One region of the Bacillus sp. EB106-06-01-XG163 genome, then DNA from elsewhere that is predicted to be linked to it. Evidence: riboswitches for the same ligand, from Rfam matches in the RefSeq annotation. Region 1 holds a riboswitch; each other region holds the start of a gene.
What was found. A riboswitch is a leader RNA that binds a small molecule or an ion and turns the genes downstream of it on or off. The one in region 1 is predicted to bind S-adenosylmethionine.

Region 1 (9,715 bases):
TTCGTATGAGAAAAAAATGTAGTCAGTCGGCACGCCTTTATAGCCCATTTGGTGAAGCATCGCGGTGATATTGCCGCGATGGTATGTGCCGTGATTCACAACATGCCGGATCACATCGGCATATGTCGTCTGAAGCGTCCCCAGGCGCGGATGAGAAATAGAGATCGGGCCTTCCGGGTTCTCCATTTCTTTTAAAAATTCGCTGAATTCTTTGTCCAGTTCAGTCATTCTATGTTCAACCGCCTCAAAATCTCCGTCAAGCTTTTCAAATTGATCAAACTGCGAGACGATTTGTTCGAAAGTTTCTCCGTAAAGCACGTGAAGCCAAATGTAATCAGCCCGGTATATATGCACAAGCACGGCGTTCACAGTCGGAAAAACACTTTTCAGTTTCTGCTGTAAGCTGACCGCGGGCAGCGTCTTCAGATGCTGAATAACTTGCTCATTTGCCCATCTGTGGTAGTGATACAGCTTTAAAATGTCTGACATTCCAATTCCCCCTCTTCTTCCGGTACATTCAACATGGCCTGGCCGAATTCCTTTTATCGAAACAAAAGCGCCGCAAAATAAAAAGCAGCACCCCACATCACCAATGCCGAGCATTTATTCAGGATGCCGAGGAGCCGGCCTCCTGTATCCGCCGTTTGAACGAGCCGTCCCGCGAACGCCAGTCCGGCGAACCATACCCAGGAAACCGCGATACAAGCACCGGCAAACAGCCATTTATCAATTCCCGGATAGGCGGCGGAGCTTGTGCCGATGACACTGACGGTATCCAAAATCGCATGCGGGTTCAAAAGGGATACCATGGCGGCCGTGACCGCCTGTTTTTTTGCCGAGAAAACCGTTTTTTTCGCCTGTTCGGCCTGCGGTTTGCTTCTCCAAGTCTGCCAGCCTAAAAAACTGAGAAACAAAAAGCCGCCTATAAGCATGACGGTCTGAAAAACGGGAATCTCTGCAATAATCATTGACACGCCTGCGACGGCCGCGCTGATGAGAATCGTATCGCATACCGCGGCGGCAATCACTGCGGGAAATGCCTGCCACACATGTTTTTGCCAGGCTCCCTGCTGAAAAATAAACACGTTTTGCGCGCCCAATGGCAAAATAAGGCCGAAAGCGAGCATCACTCCGTGAAGAATGGCATTCATTTCGTAAAACCCTCCAATCGTCAACTAAATCTCATTGTAGCCGCACTGTGTGCTGATGTCTCCGGCCATTTGGCTGGTACTTGAACCAGCCAAATGTATAATAAATAAAGAAGGAGGGATGACGTATGAACAGCTGGCGTCCGGATCGGGAGTCGCACATACCGCTTTATCTCCAGATCGAACAGCATATAAAAGAAAAAATACTTCATGGCGAATGGACCATCGGCACGAAAATTCCCTCACAAAGAAAGCTCGCCGAGGAGCTTCAGGTCAACCGAAGCACAGTGACGGCAGCAGTTGATGAGTTAATCGCCCAAGGTCTTCTGGAAGGAAAAAGAGGGGGAGGCACAAAGGTCGTCAACAATACGTGGAGCATCATGGCAGCGGCTAAGCCCCTTGATTGGAGCACATACGTTACATCGGGAAGTCATCAGCCGAATTCAGCCTTGGTTCAGGCCATTAATCAAAACGAGCCGCGTCCGGATCTGATCAGGCTGGGGACGGGTGAACTGAGTCAAGAGCTGCTGCCTGAGCAGGAGATGGCCGAACTGTTCCGTGAAGCGGGAACTAACATTTTTGCGCTCGGCTATGAAGAACCGAAGGGCAGCCTTCAGCTTCGGCAAAGCGTCGCGGAACATTTGAAAACAAAGGGAATTCACGCGTCCCCGGCATCCATCGTAATCGTCTCAGGCGCGCTGCAGGCGCTTCAGCTCATTTCAATCGGGCTGCTAAAACCAAACTCTGTCATGCTGACTGAAAACCCGTCGTATCTCCATTCCCTGCGTGTGTTTCAATCAGCGGGCGTCAGGCTTAAGGGAGTGCCGATGGATGGGAGCGGAATCAAAACGGATCATCTTCCTGCTTACCGGCGGCAATACGAAGCAGGGCTGCTGTACACCATTCCGTCATTCCATAATCCGACAGGAACGGTGATGTCACTCAAGCGGAGGAAGGAACTCATCGTCCTCGCAAGAAATCACCGCCTGCCTGTCATTGAAGATGACGCATACGGTGATTTATGGATCGATAAAGAACCGCCGCCTCCGTTAAAATCCATGGACGGTGAGGGGAATGTGCTGTATATCGGCACGCTGTCAAAAACCGTAAGCCCGGGTCTGCGCATCGGATGGGTCGTCGCCCCTGAGCCGGTTGCAGACAGGCTCGCCGATATTAAAATGCAGACGGATTACGGCTCCAGTGCTTTATCTCAATGGGCGGCATGTCAATGGCTGTCAAGCGGCCGCTATGAAGCGCGCCTTTTGCGTCTCAGAAAGGAACTCAAAATCAGAAGAGATGCGGCATTGCGTTCTCTTGAAAGATACGCGGGAGATATTGCGGAGTGGCGTGTGCCGGAGGGGGGCTTTTATATTTGGGTCACTTTTCATCAAGCAATCGCCGTTCAGACGCTTTTCACCCGTGCCTTGGAGGCCGGCGTGCTGATCAATCCGGGAGCTCTCTATCTTCCCGAAGACCGGCAAAGCCTGCGTCTTTCCTATTCATACGCATCCTTACCGGACTTGGAAAAAGGCATTCAAACGATAGCGGACATCGCCCGCCGTTTCGTTTAATAAAAGCTCACGTCACAATGGCTCCGAGCGCTTCTGCGAATGTAACGGCATGCGCCGGAGAGATGCGGCATCCTTTCAGCTTCTCAAGTGAGACGTGCAGATGATCAAATGTGCACGTGCTGATATCCATATTAAAAAGAGACGTGCCGATGAAGTTTGCACCGTTCAAATCACAGGCGTCAAGATCTGTGTATTCAAGAACGGCATCATTCCACTCGCTTTCTGTAAGAGCGCACGTGTCAAACCGGACATGCTTCATATTGGAATAGCTGAAGGAGCTGTAATTTGCGAGGCAGTCTTCAAACCGTACATGACGCATGGCGGAATCCGCCAGATTCAAGCCGAGAATTTTTGAATGCTGAAACGCCGTTCTATGGATGATGCTTCCGCTGAAATCAGCGTTTGAGACATCACATTTGTCAAACAGGACATCCGTACATTCCATATGTCTGAAAGAGACATCCGTAAAAACGGTGTTTCTGAAAATGACTTTTTCGGCGCGCAGGCCGTCCAGTTTGCTGTTTACGACGGCGTTTTCTATGACGACTTCTTTTATGAGGTCGTCCTGAAGCGCTTCTGTGAAAGAAAGCACCGGCAATTCTTTCGGGATTTTCGGTTTTTGGATCGTATTCATCTCATACTTCCTTTTCTGAATTAATAGCTGAAAACGGCAATTGACAGATATCGTTCTGCCTGCCATCCTTGCTGTTGTGTAATGTACAAAGGGTATTAAAAAAGCGGGAGGGCGTCAATAGTACCGTATATAAAAGCAGGCGTGACATTCAAGGTAATGCCCTTAGAGACATGTCCCCAAGGGCATTTGTCTGTTTCAGGCGAGTTCTTTATACATGATCACATGCGGGCCGATGCCGGGTATGTCAAAGGGGCTGCCCGTGCTTTTCCAGCCGAGCTTTTCGTAATATCCCTTTACGTGACATCTGGCGTTGCACCAGACAAGCGCCGCCCCCATATCTGCCAGTTTTCGTTCTGCATAGGCGATTAACGTGCTTCCCGCTTTTTGCGTCCGGTATTCCTCAAGCGTCGCCATGCCGCGCAGCTGATAGGCGGGCGCTGCCTGTAAAGCCTGCTGGTTCTGCGGGTAGAAAGAAGCGATGCTGATCAATGTCCCGTCGTAAAAACCTCCGAGATGAAAGGCTCCTTTGACGCTGTCCTGATCATATTTACAATCCTCAATCGTCTGATGGGGGCGCAGCACGCTGTGTCTGATCGCGTATGTGTCTTCTGCGGTGATGGGTTTTACTTCAACCATGAAAAAATCCTCCTTTGCTTGATTCTTTTTCTGTATCGTACCATGAAAAAGCCGCCTGTCATATCAGGCGGCCTCTTCCGCGTCAATGCAAATATACATCAGCCCGCTTTTCATCCTTTTGCTTAATATAAGCTGCAAGCTCTGACGTCAAATCAGAACGGAGAAACGGGGTGATTAAATAAATTCCGTTAAACAGTTCGCACGCCGTGTCGAGAAGCGACTTGGCGATGGCGAGGCCTTCGGCTTTCTGCTTCCGCTTGTCTTCGCCGGCGAGCGCCATTTTTTCGCGGATGCTGTCTGACAGCTTAATGCCCGGGATTTCATGATGGATGAACTCTGCGTTGCGGCTGCTCGTTAACGGCATGATTCCGATATACACCGGTGTTTTGAGATGCTTCGTTTCATGATGAATGTCAATGAGCTGCTGCTCCGAGTAGACAGGCTGGGACACGAAGTAGTCAGCTCCGCACTCGATTTTTTTCTCCAGCCGTTTTACTGCTTTATCGAGATGGCGGACATTCGGATTAAATGCTCCGGCTACGGAAAAGTTCGTTTTCTTGCCGAGCGGTTTCCCTGATAAAGAAATGCCCTCGTTGAATTGTTTAATCAGCCTGATCAAGTCAAAGGACGTTAAATCATAGACGGAGGTAGCCCCCGGAAAGTCGCCGATTTTTGAAGGATCACCCGTGATGGCTAAAATGTCGGTGAGCCCGAGCGTATCCAGCCCCATTAAATGTGACTGAAGGCCGATGATGTTGCGGTCTCTGCATGTAATGTGAACGAGAGAACGGATATCAAGGCGCTCTTTCAGCAATGAACCGCAGGCGGCATTGCTGATCCGCGGTGTCGCCAATGAATTGTCGGCGAGCGTCAGCGCTTCTATGCCGGTTTCTTTTAATTCAGCCGCCGCTTGCAGAAATTTGTCAAAATTCAATTTTTTCGGCGGATCAAGCTCTACGATAATTGACCGTTTTTGAGCGGCGATTTCGTTTAAACCCGGCTCGGTCCGTTCGTTGCGGACTGAGATGACTTCTTCTTCCCGTCTGATTTTCACTTCTTTATCAGTGACGGGAGAAAGTCCTTGGACCGCTTCAGCCATGGCTCTGATATGGTTTGGCGTCGTACCGCAGCAGCCGCCGATAATGCGCGCGCCCTGAGTGCGGAACTGTACGGCGCTCTCCCGGAAATAGGCATCGTCCGTATCATAAACAAGCCGGCCTTCTTCTAAAGACGGAAGGCTGCTGTTCGGATAGACCGATAAATAAGCGTCACGGAAAATCGGCACTTCGGTGAGCGCTTCAATCATGTGGTACGGGCCGAGCCGGCAATTGATTCCCGTTATGTCAGCGCCGAGATCGGCAATGGACCTGAGGGCTTCCCGAAGCGGCGTTCCGTCCTGCAGCACGCCCTGTTCGTGCATGGATACGTTCAGCATAATCGGAAGTTCCGTTTCTTTTCTCGCGATCTTCAGCACTTCACGCGCCTCTTCTAAATCATAGTATGTTTCCAGAAGCAGACCGTCCGGCTCTTCGTGCAGCAATAAATAAAGCTGCTCCCGAAAGCTGCGTTTAATCTCCTCCAGGCTGTAGGCGTTTTTGTTAAAGGTGCGGATGCCGCCCATCGTTCCCAATACATAAGCGCCGTCTGAGGAAGCGCGCGCGATTCTGACCGCCTCCTGATTGATTTTTTTCGTTTCGTCCTCAAGTCCGTATCTTGAGAGCTTAATAAAATTCGCGCCGTACGTATTTGTCTGGATGATGTCTGCCCCGGCTTCCACGTAAGCCTTATGTATCCGCTTGATCTCTTCGGGCTTTGATACGTTCAGTTCCTCAAAACATCTGTCAATGCCGTAGGAATAGAGGAGAGTGCCCATCGCGCCGTCTCCGATTAAAATCCGTTCTTTTAAGTCTTGTAATAGTCCCATTGTTTGCCTCCTTCGTCACATTCAGCAAGGAAAAAAGAGAAATAAAAAAAGTCTTCTTAAGAAGAAGACTTTGTAATCATTTGTCTCTCTTCTTATCTTCCAAGCTGTTTTTAGCTTGCTGGATTTAGCACCTTGGTCATGGTTTGGGTAAACCACTACACCGGTTGCTGAAGCGTCGTCGGGCCAGTCCCTCGGCTTCTCTTGATAAGAACGTTCATGTAATTGTCATGGGTTTCCAAAACTTAACTGTGAAAATCCCTTTCTCCAAATTTACCGAAAATAGAGACAATAATCAATAGGAATCACATAATTTATCTAAAATTAATAAATTGAACGTCAATCGGCAGGTCTGCTCCGCGGACGGCTGCAATAATCTGCTGCAGATCATCTTTATTTTTTCCGGTGACGCGCACTTGGTCGTCCTGAATCTGCGACTTGACCTTCAAGCCGGAGTTTTTAATCACCGCGTTGATTTTTTTGGCGTTGTCTTTATCAATGCCCTGTACAAGCTTCGCACGCTGGCGCACCGTGCCTCCCGATGCATTTTCGATTTTGCCGTATTCAATGTTTTTCGTCGGCACGTCCCGTTTGATCAGCTTGCCGCTCAGCACATCTTTGAGCTGATTCAGTTTAAACTCGTCATCAGAAATCAGGACAAGTTCTTCCTTTTCTAAAGTTACATCGCTTTTCGATCCTTTAAAGTCATAGCGCGTGCCGATTTCTTTCAGCGTCATCTGAATCGCATTCTGCACTTCGGGAAATTCAACTTTGGATACAATATCAAAAGAACTTTCTTTTGCCATGAGAAAACCTCCTATAACATTTCACTTATGAGTTGATTATAGTAGAATAAAGAGAAATGTCCAACAGCATAAAGCATGAATTTATGCATATTGGAAAAAATGAGAAAAACATCAGCCTCATACGGGCGAATCAGGAAGGACGATAACATGAGACCAGGGCAGCAGCTCACGCTTAGTATAGATCACCAAACCGATTTCGGTTATTTTTTAACCGACGGCGAGGATACGGTTCTTTTACATAACAGTGAAATCACAGAGGATATCGAAGACAGAGATGAAGTGGACGTATTTATTTACGTCGATCATCAGGAAAGACTCGCGGCGACGATGAAAAAGCCGCTCATCAGCTTTTATGACTACGGATGGGTGGAAGTGACGGACGCTGTGGAAGATATGGGCGTATTCGTCGACGTCGGTCTGTCAAAAGACGCGCTCGTCGCAACGGAGCACCTGCCTCCGTACAAATCCGTCTGGCCGCAAAAAGGAGACAGACTGTATTGCATGCTGAAGGTGACAAGCCGCGGGCGCATGTTTGCCAAGCCGGCGCCTGAAGATATCATCAGTGAATTATTTACGGATGCAGAGGAAGACGTCATGAATAAAGACCTGACGGGCACGGTGTACAGACTGATTGCATCAGGCTCTTTTCTGATTACCGATGAAGGTATCCGCGCGTTTATTCACCCTTCAGAAAGAAAAGAAGAGCCGAGACTCGGCAGCCGCGTGACAGGGCGTGTCATCGAGGTGAAGGAAGACGGCTCCGTCAACATGTCACTGCTGCCGAGAAAGCAGGATGCGCTTTCGGTTGACGCGGAAGAGATTCTGACCTATCTGAGATCAAGAAACGGCGCGATGCCTTACGGAGACAAAAGCCATCCTGACGATATCCGCGAACGGTTTCATTTAAGCAAAGCCGCCTTTAAGCGGGCGCTCGGGCATCTGATGAAAAACGGCAAGGTCTATCAGGAAGACGGCTGGACATACGAAAAACAATAAATTTTCTGCAAAAACATCGGTGAACCAAAACCGATGTTTTTTATTTTCTCAAAAGCTCCTATACCCTCATTTGTTTAACATCCTGCCGAACATACATATTTTATTGAAATAAAATATTCTGACATCCGAACCGATATATAACTGTAGAAAAAAACAAAAGGAGAGTTTTAATGAGAAAAATGGCGATATTTGCGGCTGTACTGCTGCTTGCGCTCAGCACGGCGGGATGTGCCGGCAAATCTGAGGAAACAGCGGCCGAAAAAACGAAAACAATCGGCATCATGCTGACAGACAACGGCCTCGGCGACCAATCATTTAATGATTCAGGCTTTCAAGGTTTGATGAAAGCGAGAGACGAGCTCGGCATCACATTTGACTATAGGGAAATAAAAGACACCGGTACATACGAAAAAGGACTGACCCAGCTTGTCCGGGAAGGCAATGACCTTGTTGTGGGGCTCGGTTACAGCATGCAGGCGGATTTAGAAAAGGTCGCTAAAAAATATCCAAAGCAGCGGTTTGTGCTGATTGATTCCGTATCAGACCTGGATAATGTCACCTCCGTCACGTTTAAAGAGGATGAAGGAAGCTTCTTAGCCGGAGCGCTGGCGGCCATGACGAGCAAAACCGGCACAATCGGATTTATCGGCGGTTCAGATGCCGACGTCATTAAACGGTTTAAAAAAGGCTATCTGAAAGGCGCGGAATCAGTCAAACCGAGAATCCGCGTGCTGTCGGACATCAGCGGTACGTTTGATGATGATAAGCTCGGGAAGGGCATCGCCCAAAACATGATCCGAAAAAAAGCCGATGTCCTGTTTACGGCGGCCGGCTTCACGGGTGTCGGCGCACTGAAAGAAGCGGAGGCGCAAAAAGTATACGCCATCGGTGTTGACAGCGATCAATATTACACCGCCGAGCACGCCGTTATCTCTTCTTTAGTGAAAAACGTCGACCATGTCATCTATGAATTGGCGAAAGATTTAAAAGACAACAAGGAGATCAAAAGCGGAGAGATCGTTTACGGACTGAAGGAAAACGGCATGGACTTAGCTAAGATCAGAGTTGTCAAAAACGCAGGCGGGCTGACGAAAAAGATCACGGATATGAAAAACAGTCTGATTGAAAAAGGAGGCGATCTGAAGTGACATTACGGACAAGGCTGCTCGTTAACGCAGCCGTTACGATGATTTGCTTCGCCGCCGTCATCGGCTTTACCATCGTAAACATGATGAAGATTCAGGCTTCAAATGAAGATGAAGTGGACGCGCTGTTAAACGTTCAGGAAGCAAAAGCTGACCTTAATACGTTAAAAGAAAGCATCACCGGCTATTCCTATACGCTCGCAGACGCCCAGAAAGAAGATGTGCGAAGCTATATGAAAAGCAGCTCAGACAAACTGGCGGCGCTCAAAAAAACGATGACGGACGGTGCAGACAAAGCCGCTTATGACAAACTCGCCAAAAAATACGAATCATGGCAGGCGGAGGCGGACGCTGCTCTTGATTCGAAAAGCCCGGCTGAAGCGACAAGGACGGCGGCCCGCATCAACGGTCTTCTGAATGATATTTATATGCTGAATCTGAAAAGCCGGGATCACTATGAAGACATGCAGAAGCAGACGGCTGACCAGATTCAGTTTATCGTTTACAGCGCAGCCGTGCTGACCATCGTGATACTTGCCGTCACCGTCATATCTTCCATCAGGCTGACGAAGAGAATTGCAGGGCCGATCCGCCGCATGGCTGAAAATGCCCGTCGTATTGCAGGAGGGGACCTTGCTGTTGAAATGCTTGATTATAAAGGGAAGGACGAACTGAAAGAGCTGAATGACTCATTCGGAATGATGGCTGAACAGCTCCGCACCTTAATTCAGGCGATCGGAGAGGTCGGCCGTGAAGTCGAGACTTTCGCGGAAGGTTTGACGAAGGAAAACCAGACGCTGAAGGACATGACCGAGCAGGTATCCGTGTCGACGGAAGAAATGGCGCAAGGCTCCCAAA
Region 2 (9,715 bases), on a different contig from region 1:
TCCGGAAGATCTCCACATTTCAACGAGCCATTTATAACGTCCGTGGTATTCGCTTGCCCCGTGGATAATGACAATGGTACCGACGGGCCTGTCTGCTTTCCAAGTCCACATGCAGTTCACCTCTTACATAAATTTAGAGAAAGAAGGATGAGACATGATAATCTACCCTTATAAACAATTTACGCCTGACATACATCCTGAAGCGTTCATTGCGGATAACGCCGTCATTACGGGCGACGTCGTGATCGGAGAACAATCAAGCATTTGGTTCTCAGCCGTCATCCGGGGGGATGTCGCGCCGACAAGGATCGGAAAAAGAGTCAGCATACAAGACTTGAGCTGTCTGCATCAAAGTCCGAACCGCCCGCTTCTTATTGAAGATGACGTCACGATCGGCCATCAGGTTACACTGCACAGCGCAATCATCAAAAAGAATGCTTTAATCGGTATGGGCTCCGTCATTCTTGACGGGGCGGAAATCGGAGAAGGCGCGTTTATCGGCGCCGGAAGTCTCGTTCCTCCGGGCAAAACCATTCCTCCCGGCTGTCTTGCGTTCGGCCGGCCCGCAAAGGTTATCCGCCGGCTGACAGAAGAAGACATACGGGACATGGAAAGAATCAGAACGGAATATGTTGAAAAAGGCCGATACTATAAAACACTGCAAGAGAAATAAAAATAGATCAGCTTTGTTTTACTACTGTACCATTTTTCAAAATATTATTTAAGTAAAAACCATTTGCATTCTCCCGATTGTCAGGAAACAGAAGCAAAATGTTCAGGAATTTGTTTTATTCTTCCCCCGCCGGCCCGATCCTATGAAAAAAAGAGCCCATGTCCCGGGCTCTTTTTTTACGCTTTTTCGGCGAATGTCTGTCCGTTTTCCAGACCTATGTCTTTTCTTTTATGGAAACCTTTCCCGTAATAAGCGGCTAATAATATGCCGAACCAGACAGGACCGATAATGACGGCCACCCGGGTCTCTGCATCAAAAGCCATCAGCACAACGACAAAAGCGAGAAATGCCAATGAGATATATGAGGAAAAGGGATATAAAGGCATTTTATATTTCAGTTTTTTCCGTTGTTCCGGCTGTAAGCTTTTACGGTATTTCATTTGGGAAAGCAAAATAATCGACCATGTCCAAATCGCCCCGAACGTCGCAATGCTCGTCACCCACGTAAACACTTTTGCCGGCACCACGTAGTTCAGCAAAACGCCGATGCATAACGCGCCCGCTGAAACCAATACCGCTTTTCCCGGCACACCGCCTTTTGTGACCGTACCGTATGCTTTAGGCGCTTCATTTTGTTCCGCCAGATTGAACAGCATGCGCCCCGTGCTGAAGATCCCGCTGTTGCAGGAAGAAAGGGCCGCCGTCAATACGACAAAATTAATGATTCCGGCTGCAGCAGGTATTCCGATTTTTTCAAATGTCAAAACAAACGGGCTTCCGCCTGAACCGATTTCCTGCCACGGATAAATTGACATAATGACAAACAAAGCTCCGACGTAAAAAATGAGAATGCGCCAAAAAACAGTATCTATGGCACGCGCCAGTGATTTTTCAGGATTTTTGACCTCACCGGCTGTGACACCGATCAGCTCAATCCCGAGATAGGCAAACATGACCATTTGAAGCGACAGCAGCACCCCTTTAATCCCATTCGGGAAAAAGCCGCCGTGGCTCCATAAATTGCTGATTCCGAGCGCAACGCCTCCGTTTCCGAGACCGAATACGATCATCACCAGACCGATCGCGATCATTGACAGAATCGCCAAGACTTTAATGAGCGCAAACCAGAATTCAAGCTCACCGTACGCTTTGACCGCCAGAAAGTTGACAGCCGTCATAATGACGAGTGCACAAAGCGCCCAGATCCATGACGGCACGTCAGGGAACCAGTAGCCCATATAAATGCCGACCGCGGTGATTTCCGCCATGCAGGTAACAACCCATAAAAACCAATAATTCCAGCCTGTTAAAAACCCGGCAAGCGGACCGAGGTAATCTCTGGCATACCGGCTGAATGAGCCGGCTACAGGCTTTTGAATCGCCATTTCCCCTAATGCCCGCATAATAAAAAACATAATCAGCCCGCTGCAGGCGTAAGCGGCTAAAATCCCCGGCCCGGCAAGCTTTATGGCAGAAGCCGACCCGAGAAACAGCCCGACTCCTATCGCGGCGCCCAACGACATAAGCGAGATATGCCGCTCTTCCAAGCCGCGGTGAAGCGTTTTTTCTTTGTTTTGCATAACTCTCCCTCCCCCTGATTTTGACAAAGAAACACAAACCGAGACGAAATAGCCAGAAAACACTTTCCGGAATCTACCCGATTAGTCCTATTATAACCTTTTTCTGAATATTGCGTAATACTTTGTCGAAAACAGAGCGGAATAGACGGTTTACAAAAAACAATAGAAAAAAGGCTTTCGATAACATCGAAAGCCTTTTGGATTAAACGAAAATGACTTCTTTCGGCTGATGATTCAGCTCTTCCGGCACCAGTCTTTTTTCAACATTGATGCTGTGCCAGATCATGAAGATCAGGACGGTCCAGATTTTGCGGCTGTTGTCCGCTCTGTCGGCACAATGATCTTCCAGAAGCTGAAGGACATAATCCTTTTCAATATAAGCATCTGTTTCACTTTCACGAATGATGTTGCGAACCCATTCGTTCATCTCATTTTTCAGCCAGTGGCGGATCGGCACAGGGAAGCCGAGTTTTTTGCGGTTAAGCACATGATCAGGCACTACCCCTTCAGCAGCTTTGCGCAGAAGGTATTTCGTCGTGCCGTTTTTCGTTTTCAGTTCATCCGGAATTTTAGAAGCCACGTCAAACACGACTTTATCAAGGAACGGCACGCGCAGTTCCAAAGAGTTGGCCATCGTCATTTTGTCAGCCTTTAACAGGATGTCGCCGCGCATCCACGTATGGATGTCAACGTACTGCATTTTATTAATGTCGCTGTATGAACGGCTTTCCGTAAAGTACGGCTTCGTGACATCACGGTATGAAAGCTCTGGATTGTAATGTTTGAGCAGCTGTTTTTTCACGGGCTCTTCAAAAATCTTCGCATTACCGATATAACGCTCCTCAAGCGGTGTGCAGCCGCGGACTAAGAGGCTTTTCCCTCTCATTCCTTCAGGTATGACGGACGCCACATGAAGAAGCATTTTTTTCAGACCGGACGGAATGCGTTCAAACGGTTTAAGCGAAAGCGGTTCGCGGTAAATATTGTACCCGCCGAACAGCTCGTCCGCGCCTTCCCCGGATAACGCGACCGTTACATGTTTTTTCGCTTCTTTCGCGACAAAGTACAAAGGAATCGCCGCCGGATCTGCAAGCGGGTCATCAAAGTGCCAGACGATTTTCGGAAGCTCGTTCATATACTCCTCAGGAGAAATGACTTTGCTGATGTTTTCAATCCCGAGCGCGGCAGCCGTTTCCTTCGCTACGTCAACCTCACTGAAGCCCTGCTGCTCAAAACCGACGGAAAATGTTTTGAGGCTCGGGTGAAATTCTTTCGCAACTGAGACGATAAAAGAAGAGTCGATACCGCCGGATAGAAACGAACCGACAGGAACGTCACTTCTCATGTGAACTTTGACAGAGTCAAAGATTGCGTCTCTGACTTCTTTCACCAATTTATCTTCATCAGACTGAACAGGCTTAAAGTTCGCTTTGAAATATGTTTTAAACGCGATGTCGCCTTCCGGGCGGATCGTAAACTGGCTGCCCGGCTCAACTTTTTTCACTTCAGCGTCAAGCGTGCTCGGTTCAGGAACGAATTGGAAAGACATATATTGCTGTAAAGAAGCTGTATCAAGATCAATGCCGTTTTGAGCGGCCATTAAACTTTTTCTTTCAGATGCAAAATATACTTTATCCCCGATGGTTGTGTAATACAGCGGTTTAATGCCGAACGGGTCTCTCGCGCCGTACATGACGCGGTCAGCTTTGTTCCAGATTAAAAACGCAAACATTCCGCGAAGCTTTGAAGCAGCTTCTTCTTTATAATGACGGTATGTCGCAAGGAGCACTTCGGTATCGGAATCTGTATTGAAAGTGTAGCCTTTCGCTTCAAGCTCTTCTCTCAATTCAATGTAGTTATAGATTTCGCCGTTAAAAATGATCCAATATTTTTCGTCTTCATATGATAAAGGCTGTCCGCCGTTTTCTACGTCAATAATACTGAGCCGTCTGAAGCCGAATCCGACGTGCTCGTCATGATAATACCCATCGCTGTCAGGACCGCGGTGAACGATCATTTGGTTCATTTGTTTGATTAGCTCTTCTTGATCTGCGGTTTGAGTTAATGGATGCTTATTAAAAACACCGACAAATCCACACATAGTATAGCCTCCATAAGTGTAATTTTCTAATTGGACCCCCTTTTTATAGACGCTTTGTTACGCCATTGGTTTCACGCTATGTAAAAAATAAGCATGGCAGCATCTACAAAAAGGGAAAGCCGCTTAAGTAAGCGGCTATAAAATTATTCTCCTAGTGCTTCTTTGCGAAGCGCATCCGCCTTGTCAGTACGCTCCCAAGGAAGATCCACATCATGACGTCCGAAGTGGCCGTAAGCAGCTGTCTGCTTATAGATCGGGCGGCGCAGATCAAGCATTTTAATAATGCCGGCAGGTCTCAGGTCGAAGTTATTCCGTACGACTTCGATCAGTTTTTCTTCAGAAGCTTTTCCTGTATCAAATGTATTGATGGAAATAGAAACAGGCTGTGCCACGCCGATTGCGTATGCAAGCTGCACTTCACAAGAATCAGCAAGACCTGCTGCCACGATGTTTTTCGCTACGTATCTCGCAGCGTATGCCGCAGAACGGTCTACCTTCGTCGCATCCTTACCGGAGAATGCGCCGCCGCCGTGGCGTGCATATCCGCCGTATGTGTCAACGATGATTTTACGGCCGGTCAGACCCGCATCACCTTGAGGTCCGCCGATTACGAAACGTCCCGTAGGGTTGATGAAGTATTTTGTTTCTTCATCGATCAGTTCCTCAGGCACGACAGGATTAATGACATGCTCTTTCAGATTGCGCTGAATCTGCTCAAGCGTAATTTCCGGGTGGTGCTGAGTTGAAATGACGATCGCGTCGATGCGGACCGGCTTGTTGTTTTCATCATATTCAACGGTAACTTGCGTTTTGCCGTCAGGGCGAAGGTACGGAAGAATGTCTTCTTTGCGGACTTCGCTCAAACGGCGGGCTAATTTATGCGCCAAAGAGATCGGAAGCGGCATAAGCTCTTTCGTTTCGTTACACGCATAACCGAACATCAGGCCTTGGTCTCCCGCTCCGATTGCTTCGATTTCAGCATCGCTCATTGTGCCTTCACGCGCTTCAAGAGCCTGATCGACACCCATTGCGATATCCGCAGACTGTTCATCAATTGATGTTAAAACAGCGCAAGTCTCCGCATCAAATCCATATTTGGCGCGTGTGTAGCCGATTTCTTTAATCGTTTCACGGACTGTTTTCGGAATGTCAACGTATGTTGATGTAGTAATCTCTCCGCTTACCAGCACAAGTCCTGTCGTTACAGATGTTTCGCAGGCCACGCGCGCGTTCGGGTCATTTTTTAAAATCTCATCTAAGATACTGTCAGAAATTTGGTCACAGATTTTGTCCGGATGACCCTCAGTAACAGATTCAGATGTAAATAGTCGACGGTTTTTACTCATTCACTTTTCCTCCTGAAAAAAGATCTTTTGCAAGACCTTTTCATATGATACGGAACTCGCTCCCTCTTAATACAATGTCATACTATATCAGAGAATGTTAATTGGCATATTTTATGAAATAAAAAAACCTTTTCCACTCGAGGAAAGGGTTTGGTCTGTGTGCCTTTCACTCTTATCGCTCAAGGAAAATATTAAACCTTGCATCAGGTTAGCACCTTGGTTTCCCACAGTGTTTTCACCTGCTTTTTTACAGAGAAACCGGTTGCTGGGCTTCATCGGGCCTGTCCCTCCGCCAGCTCGGGATAAGAGTATCCGCTCAATGAAATATCTTATCGTAAAAGGGCGGAAAGTGTCAATATGAAATAAAGCGATTACGCGCCTTTATTTCGGGAAGCAATGGAAAAACACAAACAAAAAACCGCAAATAGTATAGACTATTTTCAGATATATGTTATACTAATTCCACATTCAGCGAAATACAAATAAACCGGCAAAGGAAGGTTTTTATGAAATTAGTTGATTTAACCGCAGATCTTCAAGCATTACTTGCAAGTCCGAATGTGCATCATAATTTATCGGCTCCAAAACTTACCGAAAAAGTGATCAGCCGAAATGAAGGAACGCTGACATCAACGGGCGCCGTACGCGCCACCACCGGCGCATATACAGGCCGGTCACCTAAAGATAAATTTATCGTCCGTGAACAAAGCACAGAAAATCAAATTGATTGGGGCGCGGTGAATCAGCCCATTTCTGAAGAGGCGTTTGAAAAGCTGTACGCCAAAGTCGTCAGCTACTTAAAACAGCGGGATGAACTGTTTGTGTTTGAAGGATTCGCGGGAGCGGATGAAAAATACAGACTCCCGATTACGGTCGTAAATGAATTTGCGTGGCACAATTTATTCGCGCGCCAGCTGTTTATCAGACCGGAGACGGATGAAAGAGACACGCAAGCGCAGCCTTTCACCATTCTCTCAGCTCCGCATTTTAAAGCAGATCCGGAGACGGACGGCACGCATTCGGAAACATTTATCATTGTCTCTTTCGAAAAGCGCGTCATTTTAATCGGCGGCACCGAATACGCCGGAGAAATGAAAAAATCAATATTCTCCATTATGAACTTCCTGCTTCCGCAGCAGGATATACTGCCGATGCACTGCTCAGCCAATGTCGGTGAAAAAGGCGATGTCGCCCTGTTTTTCGGCCTTTCCGGCACAGGGAAAACGACGCTTTCAGCCGATGCGGACCGCAAACTGATCGGCGATGACGAGCACGGCTGGTCAGATTCCGGCGTTTTCAACATTGAAGGCGGATGTTACGCTAAATGTATCAATCTGAGCGAGGAAAAAGAACCGCAGATTTTTCGTGCGATCCGCTTCGGGTCTGTTCTTGAGAATGTCGTGCTTGATGAAAAAACGGGTGAAGCGGATTACGACAATTCCTTCTACACGGAAAACACAAGAGCCGCATATCCGATTGAGATGATCGGCAATATCGTGCAGCCGAGCATTGCCGGCCATCCGCAGGCGATCGTCTTTTTAACGGCGGACGCATTCGGTGTGCTCCCTCCGATCAGCAAACTGACGAAGGAACAGGCGATGTATCACTTCTTAAGCGGGTACACCAGTAAACTCGCGGGAACCGAGCGCGGCGTGACATCTCCGCAAACGACTTTCTCGACGTGCTTCGGTTCACCGTTCCTTCCGCTTCCGGCGCATGTATATGCCGAAATGCTCGGGCATAAAATCGACGAACACGGCGTTCAAGTCTTCCTGGTCAACACAGGCTGGACCGGCGGAGGGTACGGAGTCGGAGAACGGATGAAACTTTCGTATACAAGAGCGATGGTCAAGGCCGCTATTGAAGGCAGACTGAACCAGACTGAGATGACGGCAGACAGCATTTTCGGCCTGCGCAGTCCCGTTCATGTTCCGGGCGTTCCGGATGAAGTTCTTCAGCCTGAAAACACATGGAGCGATAAACAAGCATACAACGAAAAAGCGCTGTTTTTGGCCAATGAGTTTAAAGAAAACTTTAAAAAGTTTTCCCATGCGGACTCGATTGCCAAAGCCGGCGGACCTCTCGTGTAATCAAAAAAGCCAAGGGCATTTATGCCCTCGGCTTTTGTTTTTTCAGTTTGTCGAATGGAGCGACGTGAGTCTGTATGTAATGCTTGTCCGGCCGTTCGCCCATTCGAGCTTTTGGACCTCGCCGGTGCCGGATTTCTCGCCGGTTTTCGTTTTGCGCACGTCCATCGGAATATCAAGAGGATAGACGCGGTAGCCCTCTTTCTCCAATAAAAAGATATTTTCCTCTATCCGTTTTTCATTGCCTTTTGTCACAATCATGGTATTAAATTCAACAGGCATTCCCAAAATGAAAATCCCCTTTCATTCTCTTATTCTTTATTATCATATCATAAATCAGGCATCTTACCGTGTCTTCATCCATTCCGCCAGCCGCCGGACAATGCGTCTGTTTTCCTGCGGCGGAAAATAATGCGTAAAACCGCTGTAATACCAAGTTTCCACCGGTTTCCCCGCCTCTTTCAGCTTGTCCTCGATCATTCGGGCGTGTTCGATCGAAACATTCTCATCATTCTCTCCATGGATGAGCAGCACAGGGGCCTGAATGCGGTCTGCGTTTTCAAACGGCGAACGCCATCTGTATTCATCCGGCACCTTTTTCGGCGTGCCTCCGATCACCCGCTTCATCATCCGCCGCATATCCTTCCGCTCTTCATAAGTAAGCACCATATCGCTCACACCGCCCCATGAAACGAGCGAAGCCGCTTGATGCCTCATTTCAATCGCGGTCAAAAGCCCCATGATTCCGCCCCGGGAAAAACCGAAAATATGCACCCGCCCTTCTCTGACGTTCGGATGCTCCCGAAGCAGGCGGAAAGCAGAAAACGCGTCCTCTCTGTCCTCTCCCGCAAAATCTTCATTTCCCTCGCCGCCCTGGTTGCCTCTGTAATAGGGCGCAAACACGACAAAGCCTTGGGAAGCGAATTGAACGATTCTTCCGGGGCGTACCATGCCGACATTTTTTATGCCGCCGCGCAAATATAAAAAACCGTCATATGTTCCCGGCGCCGCAGGCTCGGCAAGAAGCCCCTTTACCTTCAGCCCTTCTGACTCATAGCATACCTCAAAGAGGCGGATATGCGGACTCGGAGACGGGAACCTTTTCTTTTCTACCAGCAAAACAATGGCCTCCTTATATCATCAGTTTTTTTATTCTTTCCCAACGTGAATATGGGCACTCACACATTTTTTATACCCATCATACGATATGTAAAGCAGAAAAGGTTATTTTAACGCTTAAAACAAGGAGGTTACACCGTGAACAAATGGCTCAAAACGGGCTGCGTTTTTGTCATATGCGCCTTTTTCCTGCTCATTCTTCCGGCTTGCAGACAGGAAGAAAGTCTGACAAAGGTAAAGGTGGCGGAAGTCACACACTCCATCTTCTATACGCCTCTGTATGTCGCTGAAGCAAAAGGTTTCTTTAAAAAAGAAGGGCTCCAAGTGTCACTTCAAACAACATGGGGCGGAGACAAAACAATGACATCGCTTTTGTCAAACGGGTCAGACATCGCGCTGGTCGGTTCTGAAACATCCATTTACGTGGAGGCGCAGGGAGCAAAAGATCCGGTCATCAACTTCGCGCAGCTGACGCAGACGGACGGCACATTTCTCGTGTCACGGAAGGATGAGAAATCATTCAAATGGAGCGATTTAAAAGGAAAAACATTTCTCGGCCAGCGAAAAGGCGGCATGCCCCAAATGGCCGGTGAGTACGTCCTGAAAAAGAATCACATAGAGCCGAAAAAAGACATTAACCTCGTTCAAAACATTGATTTCGCCAATATTTCCAACGCATTCGCATCCGGAACGGGTGATTATGTGCAGCTGTTTGAACCGACGGCATCCCAATTTGAAAAAGAAGGCATCGGCCATATCGTCGCATCCTTCGGAGAAGCTTCCGGCCAAATGCCATACACAACCTTTAT
Region 3 (9,715 bases), on a different contig from region 1:
TACGAGAGTCCATCAGCCTTTTAAGCACGATGTGATATTTCATATCCGCGCTAACGGAAAAAACCATAAATTATTATTATCGGCGCATCCGAGCTATTCACGGGTGCACATGACAAACCAGGCCTATGAAAATCCGAGCGAGCCGCCGATGTTTTGTATGCTGCTCAGAAAGCATATCGAAGGCGGATTTATTGAGAAAATAGAACAGGCCGGATTAGACCGGATTATGATATTCCGCATAAAAAGCAGAAATGAAATCGGCGACGAAACCGTCAGAACGCTGTATGTTGAAATTATGGGGCGGCACAGCAATATTATTCTGACTGACGGAGAAGGAGCCATCATCGACGGGCTGAAACATCTATCTCCGTCGATGAACAGCTACCGGACCGTTCTGCCGGGCTATGATTACAAGCTTCCTCCCGCTCAGGAAAAAATTTCGCCGCTTGCCGCGGATGAAGAGGACGTTTTGCGTTATCTCAGTTTTCAGGAAGGACGGCTTGACCAGCAGATCGTCAGACATTTCTCCGGTGTTTCTCCGCTGTTTGCAAAAGAAGCCGTGCACAGAGCGGGCCTCGCTAACAAAATAACGCTGCCGAAGACGCTGATTGAAATGTTCCATGCCGTGAAAGATTGCAGGTTTACACCGAACATTACGACAGCCGGCGGAAAGGAATACTTTTATCTCCTGTCTCTCACACATGTAAACGGAGAGGAGCGCACCTTTCACTCACTGAGTGAGCTGTTGGACCGGTTTTATTTCGGCAAGGCGGAACGCGACCGCGTCAAACAGCAGGCTCAGGATCTTGAGCGGTTTGTCGCAAATGAACGGAAAAAGAACGCCAATAAGATAAAAAAGCTGGAAAAGACGCTCGACTACTCAGAGAATGCGAAGGAATTCCAGCTATACGGCGAACTGCTGACGGCAAATTTGTATATGCTGAAAAAAGGTGACAAAGAAGCGGAAGTCATCAATTATTATGATGAAGAAAGTAAGACGGTGACCATCCCTTTAAATCCGAACAAAACACCGTCAGAAAACGCGCAGATGTATTTTACAAAGTACCAAAAGGCGAAGAATTCCGTCGAGGTGGTAAAAGAACAGATCCGTCTGGCCGAGGAGGAAATCGCTTATTTCGATCAGCTGATCCAGCAGCTCTCCTCCGCCTCCACAAAGGATATTCACGAAATAAGGGAAGAGCTTGTGGAAGGCAAATATCTGCGACCGAAACAGCAGCGAGGACAGAAAAAACAGAAGCAGCACGTTCCTGTTTTGGAGCAATATGAATCTTCACGGGGATTGACGATTCTTGTCGGCAAAAACAATAAACAAAATGAATACTTAACGACAAAAGCTGCCGCAAGGGATGATTTATGGTTCCACACGAAAGACATTCCGGGTTCCCACGTTGTGATTAAAAGCAGCGATCCGGATGAACAATCCATACTGGAGGCGGCTGCGATCGCCGCTTATTTTTCCAAAGCGAAAGATTCCGGCTCCGTTCCCGTTGATTATACAAAAATCAGACACGTGAAAAAGCCAAACGGCGCAAAGCCCGGATTTGTCACCTATGACAGCCAGCACACCGTATTTGTCACACCTGATGCCGACCTTGTCATACGGCTGAAAAAATAAACGCACCTCCAAGCTGAAACCCGCACTCAGCTTGGAGGTGTTTTTTATTACTTATAAACGGAGACGACACTCTCCCAGCCGTCAGAACCATCTATACAGTATCTGATCAGTTTCCCGTCATGTCTGCCTGATCCGCCGGGGGCCGTCTCTGATTAAAGCGGTCACACCTGATTTGGCGGCGGATACTGTCACCTTCCCTCGCCAAACCTGAACACATCCGGGCAGTCAATATAATCATGCCGGGTCTCTGACCTTTCCTTTGTATGCGGGCGGAATCCAGGCGGCATTGGGATCAGATAGATATTCCGCATCACTTCGCAATCCTGACCGCTTGTCGGCATATACCGTTCAAACTGCCCGCTTTCGTTTTGAATTGTTCACATTCGGGGACTGTGAGGACAGTATAAAAAACACCCTGCCTGATGACAGACAAGGTGTTTTTTATGGTCTTCTTCTTTTCTCAAATAATCGATCCACTTCTTCAGCCAAATCAGCAGTAATGAGAGGCTCTATGTCCTCAGCCAGTCTTTTCGTATGTGCCGGGCTTGCGCCGCTTGTTGATACGGATACTTGAATGCGCCCTTTGCGGATGATCTTCGGCATATACACGCTGCCCTGTTCAGCATCGCTTACACAATTGACCAGCTGCGTTTCAGAAGCGCTCGCGGCTATCTCCTGATTTACGCTGCGGTCATTTGTCGCGGCAATGATGAAGAAAGCGGGCGCGAGATCCTTCATTTCAATTTTACGGGAAACCCAGCGGATACGTCCTTCATCCGCCAGCTGTTTAATTTCAGGCAGGGCATCGGGACTGATTACAGTAATATCCGCGCCTTCCGGAAGCACCGTTTTGAGCCTTCTTAAGGCAACATTGCCTCCGCCCGCGATGATAATTCTTTTTCCGCTTAAATTAATGTGCAGAGGCAGCATACTGTCCCCCCTTAAAATCAAACTGACCGCCGGGGTTTCGAACAGCTTCTGACACACGGTTCAAAAACGCCTGCTTAATATGCGGGTGAAAACCTAAGTATGAAGCGAGATGAACATTTTGATTGATCGTTTGAAGCTTTTGAACTTCCCGTTCAATCTCAGTCATTAAAAGCCCGGTAAACAGAAGATATGGAACGATAAAAACGGGTGCTCCGTCATCCTCTTCAAGGCCGGCAAACACTTCTTTATAGTGCGGGTCACATGCTGTTAAAAAACAAGGGATGACTTCTTTAACAGGTGTAATCGCCTCAAGTTTTCCGGCAATCTCACTGACTGCGTTTTTAACTGCCGGATCTGTGCTTCCTCTTCCGATCAGCACCACTTTCGCCTGCTCAATGGGCACTCCGGTATCTTCAATGCGATGATGCACCGCTTTTACGACTTCATCGTCCACTCCGATCGGAACACCATATGTCACTTTTATATCGGGATGCAGGGCCGCCGCACGGGCGATTTCAGCCGGAATGTCATGTTTTGCGTGGGCAGCGGTCAACAGCAGTAAAGGCACGGCCGCAATATGAGTGGCGCCTTGTCTGACACACGCTTCAAATCCCGCTTCAATAGACGGTTCCTGCAGTTCTAAAAAACAAATTTCCTGAATGGGAGCGTCAGCGTGCGGCATGCACCCTTTTAAAAACGCCGCCGACTCTGTCTGCGCTTTTTTCAGCCTGCTTCCGTGCCCGATGTATAAAATCGCCTGCTTCATTTACAACGCCTCGCTCAAATCCAGATTTTTCTGTTCAGATGCATACCAGTCCAGTTTGCAGTGATAATTGACAACATCGCCGATAACAATTAAGCTCGGGTTTTTGATTTCTTCTTTTATCACTGTGTCTGAAAGCGTGCCGACGGTGCAGACGACTGTTTTTTGCCTGTCCGTCGTTCCCCAATGAATAAAGGCTGCCGGGGTGCCGGCGTCTCTGCCGTTTTCCAGCAGCATTCTTTCAATCTGCCGGATATTTTTAATTCCCATATAAATCACCAGCGTATCAATGCCCGTCGCCAGCGCTTTCCATTTTTCTTCAAAGTCGTCTTCTTGTTTATAATGTCCCGTAACGAATGCGACATTGGAGCTCGCCTCTCTGTGCGTCACGGGAATGCCGGCATAAGCAGCCGCCGCGATTCCTGATGTAATGCCGGGAACGATCTCAAACGGAATGGCGTTTTGTGCGAGAGCCTCCGCTTCTTCGCCTCCGCGGCCGAAAACAAACGGGTCGCCTCCCTTGAGCCTTACAACGGTTTTCCCCTTTTTCGCATACTTCACAAGGAAACGGTTGATCGTATCCTGTTTCATAATGTGAAAATCCGGGAGCTTTCCGCAGTAAATCAGATCCGCTTCTTCTCCGGCATATTGTAAAATCTCTTTGCTTACCAATCTGTCATATAATATAACGTCCGCTTTCTGTATGGCTTTCATTGCCTTCACCGTTAATAAGTCCGGATCTCCCGGACCGGCTCCAACGATAAATACTTTCCCCATAGCATGTCTCCCCGATCCGTTTTGAAATCTTCCCAGAACAGCCGCGAGGCCGCACTTCAGCTATTTTACCATATCCCGCCATTTCGGGGGATATCCGGCTGATTGCGCGGCCTTTTTGGACCTATTATGCTAAGCTGTTTTTCACAAAGTCAACCAGTCTTCCGGTGCATTCTTCGCGTTCACATTTGCCTGAATCAAGTACGAGCTCAGGCGCTTTCGGCTCTTCATACGGTGAGTCGATCCCCGTAAAGAACGGAATTTCACCATTTCTTGCTTTTTTATATAAACCTTTCGGATCGCGCTTTTCACATATATCGAGGTCGCATTTAACATAGATTTCATTAAATTCGCCCTCCGCCACAAGCTCTCTCACCTGATCTCTGTCCTCACGGAACGGAGAAATAAAAGCCGTGATGACGATGGTTCCCTGCTGAACGAAAAGCTTCGCCACTTCCCCGATGCGGCGTATATTTTCCTTGCGGTCATCATCGGAAAAACCCAAGTCCTTGTTTAAGCCGTGGCGGATGTTATCACCATCAAGCACGATGACTTGATAGCCTTGTTCAAACAGCTCGCGCGCTGCGGCGTTTGCAATCGTGGATTTCCCTGAACCGCTTAAGCCCGTCAGCCAGAGGATAGAGCTTTTATGCTTGTTTTTCTGCTGGTATTCTTCTTTCGTTATTGAGGCTTCATGCCACACGATATCACGATTTGTCACTCTATTTTCCTCCTTAAGAAACGCCTGCTTCTTCTTTCGTTTTCAGCCCTTTAATCAACACCTCGACAACTTCAGGACGGCTGAATTCCGCCGGCGGCATGACGCCGCTTCGCAGCATTTCTCTGACCTTTGTTCCTGACAGAATGACGTGGTCTTCTCTGTCATGCGGGCATGTTTTGGCCGTTCCCATGTTGCCGCATTTCTGGCAGAAGAAGCTGTGCTCGAATTTCATCGGTGTAATCCCGAGTTCATCCGCTGTAAATTGATCAAACAGCTCTTGCGCTTCATATGTGCCGTAGTAATCACCGACGCCGGCATGATCGCGGCCGACGATAAAATGCGTGCAGCCGTAGTTTTTGCGGACAAGCGCGTGGAAAATGGCTTCTCTCGGCCCCGCATACCGCATAGCCGCCAAAAACACGCCGAGGAACACGCGGTCTTTCGGATAATAATGATCGAGCAGCACCTGGTAGCTTTCCATTCTGACATCCGCCGGAATGTCATCTGATTTTGTTTCACCGACGAGCGGGTTCAAAAACAGGCCGTCAACCGTCTCAAGCGCGGTTTTTTGGATATATTCGTGGGCGCGGTGGACCGGATTTCTCGTTTGGAAACCGACAATGGTTTTCCAGCCCTTTTCTTCGAAGCTTCGTCTTGTATCGGCAGGTTCAAATGTAAACTCGGGAAACTGCTTTGACGCTTTTTTAACTAATGTGATCGGCCCGCCGACATACGTATCGCCGCGTGAAAATAATTTTTTCACGCCCGGATGCGCGGCATCATCGGTTTTATATACGTGAACGGCTTCTTTTTGTTTATCCGGCGTATAAATATCTTCGATGTCGACTACGCCGTATGTTTCTCCGCCGTAAGTCAGTTTCACCGTGTCGCCGACGGCAAGCTCAGCCGCTTTTTCTGAATCGACCGGAAGCGTGATCGGCAGGGACCAGACAACCCCGGATGCCAGACGCATATTTTCAACGACTGACACGTAATCTTTTTCTGTGAAAAATCCTTCAATCGGGCTGTACCCCCCGATCCCGATCAGCTCTAAATCAGCGAACGAAATCAAATCAAGCTCAATTTCTTTTTGGACGGATGTAAGATCATACTGCTCATTTACCCGATTAATTAATGTTCCTCCGTGCGGTGCTAAACTCATAATACATGATTCCTCCCAGTTAACAGATAAATAAACTCAGATTAATAGTTAAATGCCTCCGCCTTGTTCATGGACAGAGCGTTTCTCTTTTCGGATGGCTTTCATCAGACTGGCGGCTCCGCCAGCTGCCAAAAGCACGCTGGCCATCATAAAGATGGAATAGTAATCTCCTTTTAACAGCAGGGAGACAAGCAAATACGAAATCGACAGTGACAAAAACGGTGAAACGACCCATACTTTGAGCATCGTTTTCACGACTTCTTTATGAAAAACGTTCGGCCCGTTTTTGGCCATTCCGATACCGATAATTGATGATGATGTGACTTGCGCCAATGGGACCGGCAGACCGAAGACGGAACTGATAATGACAAGCCCCGCGCCGGTTCCTGAAAGCAGTATGCCTTCTCCGGCTGAAAATCTCGTAATCTTTTTCCCGTTGGTTTCAAGCACTTTGCGTCCTAAAAGCAGAGCGCCGAGAGCGACAAAGATGCCTCCGTACAGCGTTCCTTTGGACACGCTGAGCACGCCCGCAGCAACCAAAGGGCCCACCGCATTTGCGACATTGTTCATTCCGGCTGAAAAAGCTTCCCAAAACCCCGCAATCAGCAGCACAATCCCCAAAATCTTCTGTTTCCGACTCGAAATGACTCGAATATTCAGAGAACTGAATACCTTCGAGACGAGAAACGTGAAACAGAACGCGACAAACGGTACAAGCACCCAAAAAATCACGATGACCAAAAGATGCTGTAAAAACAATACTCTGTACGCGACGCCGACACCGACAATCGCCCCGACAGTGACCTCACTCGTCGACAGCGGAATGCCGAGCACATTCGCCGTGAATAATGATAGCGCCGCCGATCCGATAATAATGCAGACAATGGTGAGCGTAATGGTTTGTTCGGGAATGATTCCGCCGCTGATCGTCTTAACGACTTCACCGCCGCCGATAACCGCCCCTGACAGGACTCCGGCCGCGCAGATGATCAGCGCATACGTTTTCTTTTTAACGGCGCCGGACCCATAAGCGACTCCCATTGAAGCCGCGGCTCCGCTTGCTCCGATATTCATGGCAAAAAACAGGCAGAATAAAATAGCGGCTAATTCCATCGTGCAGCTCCTTTATTCATGCAGTCCGCATTCTGTTTTCGCCATGCCGTTCCATCTGCCGCTCCGCAAATCTTCCGCGGTAAACGCAGGTGAAGTGCACGGTTCACAGCCGATGCTAGGATACCCCTGATCGTGGAGGATATTGTAATCCAGCTCATGCTTGGAAGTATATCTCCAGATGTCTTTCCATGTCCAATGGATCAGCGGGCATACTTTAATCGATTGAAACTTGTCGTCTTTATTCAGGAAATTCGTATTCGCCCGGCTCGGCCCTTGATCCCGGCGAAGGCCGGACAGCCATGCCGGATGCCCCGCGAGCGCTTCTCTTAACGGCAGAATTTTTCTGATGTAGCAGCACTGGTTCGGTTCTCTTTCCCACAGTTTATCTCCGTGAGCCTCGGCCTGTTCTTCAAGAGTAAGGCTGGGCTTTTTCAGGATAATGTTCAGTCCCGGGTAACGCTCTTTCACTTTTTCGATCGTTTCATATGTTTCTTTAAAGTGAAGACCCGTATCGAGAAACACGATTTCCGCGTCTTTCTTTACTTTAGAAATTAAATCGATCAGGACGATGCCTTCAATCCCGAAGCTGCACGCGTAAACAAGCTGGTCTCCGTAGTGGCCGTATGCCCATTTTAAAACGGACAGCGCGCCTTTATAGGAATCGTCTTCCGGAAATGTAATCGCCGGCTCTTCCCATGTGTCATACGTTAGCATTTTTCCTTTCCTCCTCCCGGAGACAATCAAACAGCTGTTGTTTTCTGCCGGTTGTCTTATCCCTCAATCTTTTTTTCATATAAAAAACTTTCAATCCAGCGGAATGAAAGACAGTGACCCGGTATAGCCCTTATCTTCAAAATGCTGTGCATTTTTCTGGATGCGGCACCTTGCATGACACGCAGGTTGCCGGGCGTCATCGGTCCAGTCCCTCAGCCGCTCTTGATAAGCTTTTTAGATTTGTACTAAATTTTAGCACAATTCTAACAGAAGTCAACCCGAGTTTTTTGATAGGAATAATAAAACAGGCCCTGAGGCCTGTTTTTATTGTCATTATTTTTTAAACCAATCTTTTGACTCGGGATTCTGTTTCCATGATTTCAGTTTCTCAATGTCATCTGAATGAATCGTACCGTTTTCAAGCGCGACTTCAATCAGCGTGTCATAATCCGTTAACGAGTAATAAGGAAGACCCGCTTTTTTAAAGGCTTCTTTTGCTTTCGGCAGTCCGTATGTAAAAATGGAAATGACGCCGAGGACTTCCGCGCCCTCTCTTTGAAGGGCCGCTGCAGCTTCAAGCACGCTGCCCCCGGTAGAAATCAAGTCTTCAATCACGACTGTTTTTTGTCCTTTCTTAATGGCGCCTTCTATTTGATTTCCTTTGCCGTGCGCTTTCGGTTTGCTTCTGACGTAGCACATCGGCGCGCCTGTATGGTCTGCGAGAAGCGCAGCATGCGGAATGCCCGCCGTTGCAGTGCCCGCGATCATCTCCGCCTCGGGGAAATGCTCTTTCAGCAGTTTGCCGAGCCCGTCCGCCACATCATTTCTCACTTTTGGATACGACAATGTCAGACGGTTGTCACAATAGATCGGTGATAAAATGCCGCTCGCCCACGTAAACGGCTCATTCGGGCGTAAAAAGACAGCTTCAATGTGTAATAGATGTTTTGCGATAGCCTGTTTCATCGGCGAACGCCCTCCCATTCCAGTTTAATTGCTTCATATGCTTCAACGGGGTTTTCCGCTTTTGTAATTGAGCGGCCCACGACGATGGCTGACGAACCGTTTTTTTTCGCAAATGACGGAGTCGCCGTCCGGACTTGATCGTCAGCTGCGTCACTGGCCGTGCGGATGCCCGGTGTGACTGTCAGAAATGAAGGCCGGACCGCTTCATAAATGGCTTTTGTTTCATGCACCGAACATACCACTCCGTCCAGCCCGCACTCTTCCGCCATTTTGCCGTAATGCACGACCGTTTCTAACAGCGGCTTATGCAGCAGAAGCTCTTCCTTCGCCACCTGCTCTGAAGTGCTGGTCAGCTGAGTCACCGCGATTAAAGACGGGCGTTTTCTGCCTGCCGGCGTGCCTTCTTCAAGTCCCTCAAGGGCCGCGCGCATCATGCGTGCGCCCCCTGCCGCATGCACATTGACGAGATCAACGCCGAGGCCGGCCAGCCGCTTCATCGCTTTATTGACCGTAGTCGGGATATCATGAAGCTTTAAATCTAAAAATATATCACAGTTCCGTTCTTTTAATTGGTGAATGATGGCGGGGCCTTCCTGATAAAAAAGTTCCATCCCCGTTTTGACAAAAAGCCTTTCCTTTTCAAACAAGTCTAAAAACGTTAAAGTCTCTTCCCCTGATGCAAAATCAAGCGCGATGATGGGCAGGTTGTTTTTCATGTTTCCAGCTCCTTCCGATGCATTCACTTACAGATTGAAAGCCGTGTTGGCGCAGTACACTGGGGAGCTGTTCTATGATTTCCGGGCAGACGAACGGATTGACGAAGTTTGCCGTGCCGACGGCAACCGCACTCGCTCCCGCAAGAAGAAATTCTAATGCATCCTCTGCGGTCTGAACGCCGCCCATCCCGATAATCGGGATTTGAACGGCCTGGCTGAC

Region 2: linked by a shared signal. The riboswitch ahead of metK (methionine adenosyltransferase) and the one ahead of AC3WTF_RS07105 (bifunctional homocysteine S-methyltransferase/methylenetetrahydrofolate reductase) in region 1 are both predicted to bind S-adenosylmethionine.
Region 3: linked by a shared signal. The riboswitch ahead of AC3WTF_RS01510 (phosphoadenylyl-sulfate reductase) and the one ahead of AC3WTF_RS07105 (bifunctional homocysteine S-methyltransferase/methylenetetrahydrofolate reductase) in region 1 are both predicted to bind S-adenosylmethionine.

Annotation. Positions count from the first base shown of each region.
Region 1 is NZ_JBYTDS010000004.1:227,200-236,914, reverse strand. It holds gene AC3WTF_RS07130 (DinB family protein) at 1-489, opposite strand, end outside; gene AC3WTF_RS07125 (LysE/ArgO family amino acid transporter) at 543-1,151, opposite strand; gene pdxR (MocR-like pyridoxine biosynthesis transcription factor PdxR) at 1,277-2,719, shown strand; gene AC3WTF_RS07115 (pentapeptide repeat-containing protein) at 2,727-3,353, opposite strand; gene AC3WTF_RS07110 (GNAT family N-acetyltransferase) at 3,549-3,989, opposite strand; gene AC3WTF_RS07105 (bifunctional homocysteine S-methyltransferase/methylenetetrahydrofolate reductase) at 4,072-5,913, opposite strand; SAM riboswitch class I at 6,003-6,124, opposite strand; gene AC3WTF_RS07100 (YajQ family cyclic di-GMP-binding protein) at 6,225-6,716, opposite strand; gene AC3WTF_RS07095 (CvfB family protein) at 6,816-7,712, shown strand; gene AC3WTF_RS07090 (BMP family lipoprotein) at 7,883-8,860, shown strand; gene AC3WTF_RS07085 (methyl-accepting chemotaxis protein) at 8,857-9,715, shown strand, end outside.
Region 2 is NZ_JBYTDS010000021.1:18,554-28,268, forward strand. It holds gene AC3WTF_RS18485 (alpha/beta hydrolase) at 1-111, opposite strand, end outside; gene AC3WTF_RS18490 (gamma carbonic anhydrase) at 158-673, shown strand; gene alaP (alanine permease AlaP) at 850-2,253, opposite strand; gene asnB (asparagine synthase (glutamine-hydrolyzing)) at 2,456-4,354, opposite strand; gene metK (methionine adenosyltransferase) at 4,498-5,700, opposite strand; SAM riboswitch class I at 5,870-6,009, opposite strand; gene pckA (phosphoenolpyruvate carboxykinase (ATP)) at 6,207-7,790, shown strand; gene AC3WTF_RS18515 (DUF2584 domain-containing protein) at 7,833-8,075, opposite strand; gene AC3WTF_RS18520 (alpha/beta hydrolase family protein) at 8,133-8,906, opposite strand; gene AC3WTF_RS18525 (ABC transporter substrate-binding protein) at 9,045-9,715, shown strand, end outside.
Region 3 is NZ_JBYTDS010000001.1:381,007-390,721, forward strand. It holds gene AC3WTF_RS01475 (Rqc2 family fibronectin-binding protein) at 1-1,636, shown strand, start outside; gene AC3WTF_RS01480 (precorrin-2 dehydrogenase/sirohydrochlorin ferrochelatase family protein) at 2,078-2,566, opposite strand; gene AC3WTF_RS01485 (sirohydrochlorin chelatase) at 2,547-3,332, opposite strand; gene cobA (uroporphyrinogen-III C-methyltransferase) at 3,333-4,106, opposite strand; gene cysC (adenylyl-sulfate kinase) at 4,231-4,824, opposite strand; gene sat (sulfate adenylyltransferase) at 4,838-5,986, opposite strand; gene cysP (sulfate permease) at 6,035-7,099, opposite strand; gene AC3WTF_RS01510 (phosphoadenylyl-sulfate reductase) at 7,112-7,813, opposite strand; SAM riboswitch class I at 7,941-8,045, opposite strand; gene pyrE (orotate phosphoribosyltransferase) at 8,147-8,779, opposite strand; gene pyrF (orotidine-5'-phosphate decarboxylase) at 8,776-9,495, opposite strand; gene AC3WTF_RS01525 (dihydroorotate dehydrogenase) at 9,464-9,715, opposite strand, start outside.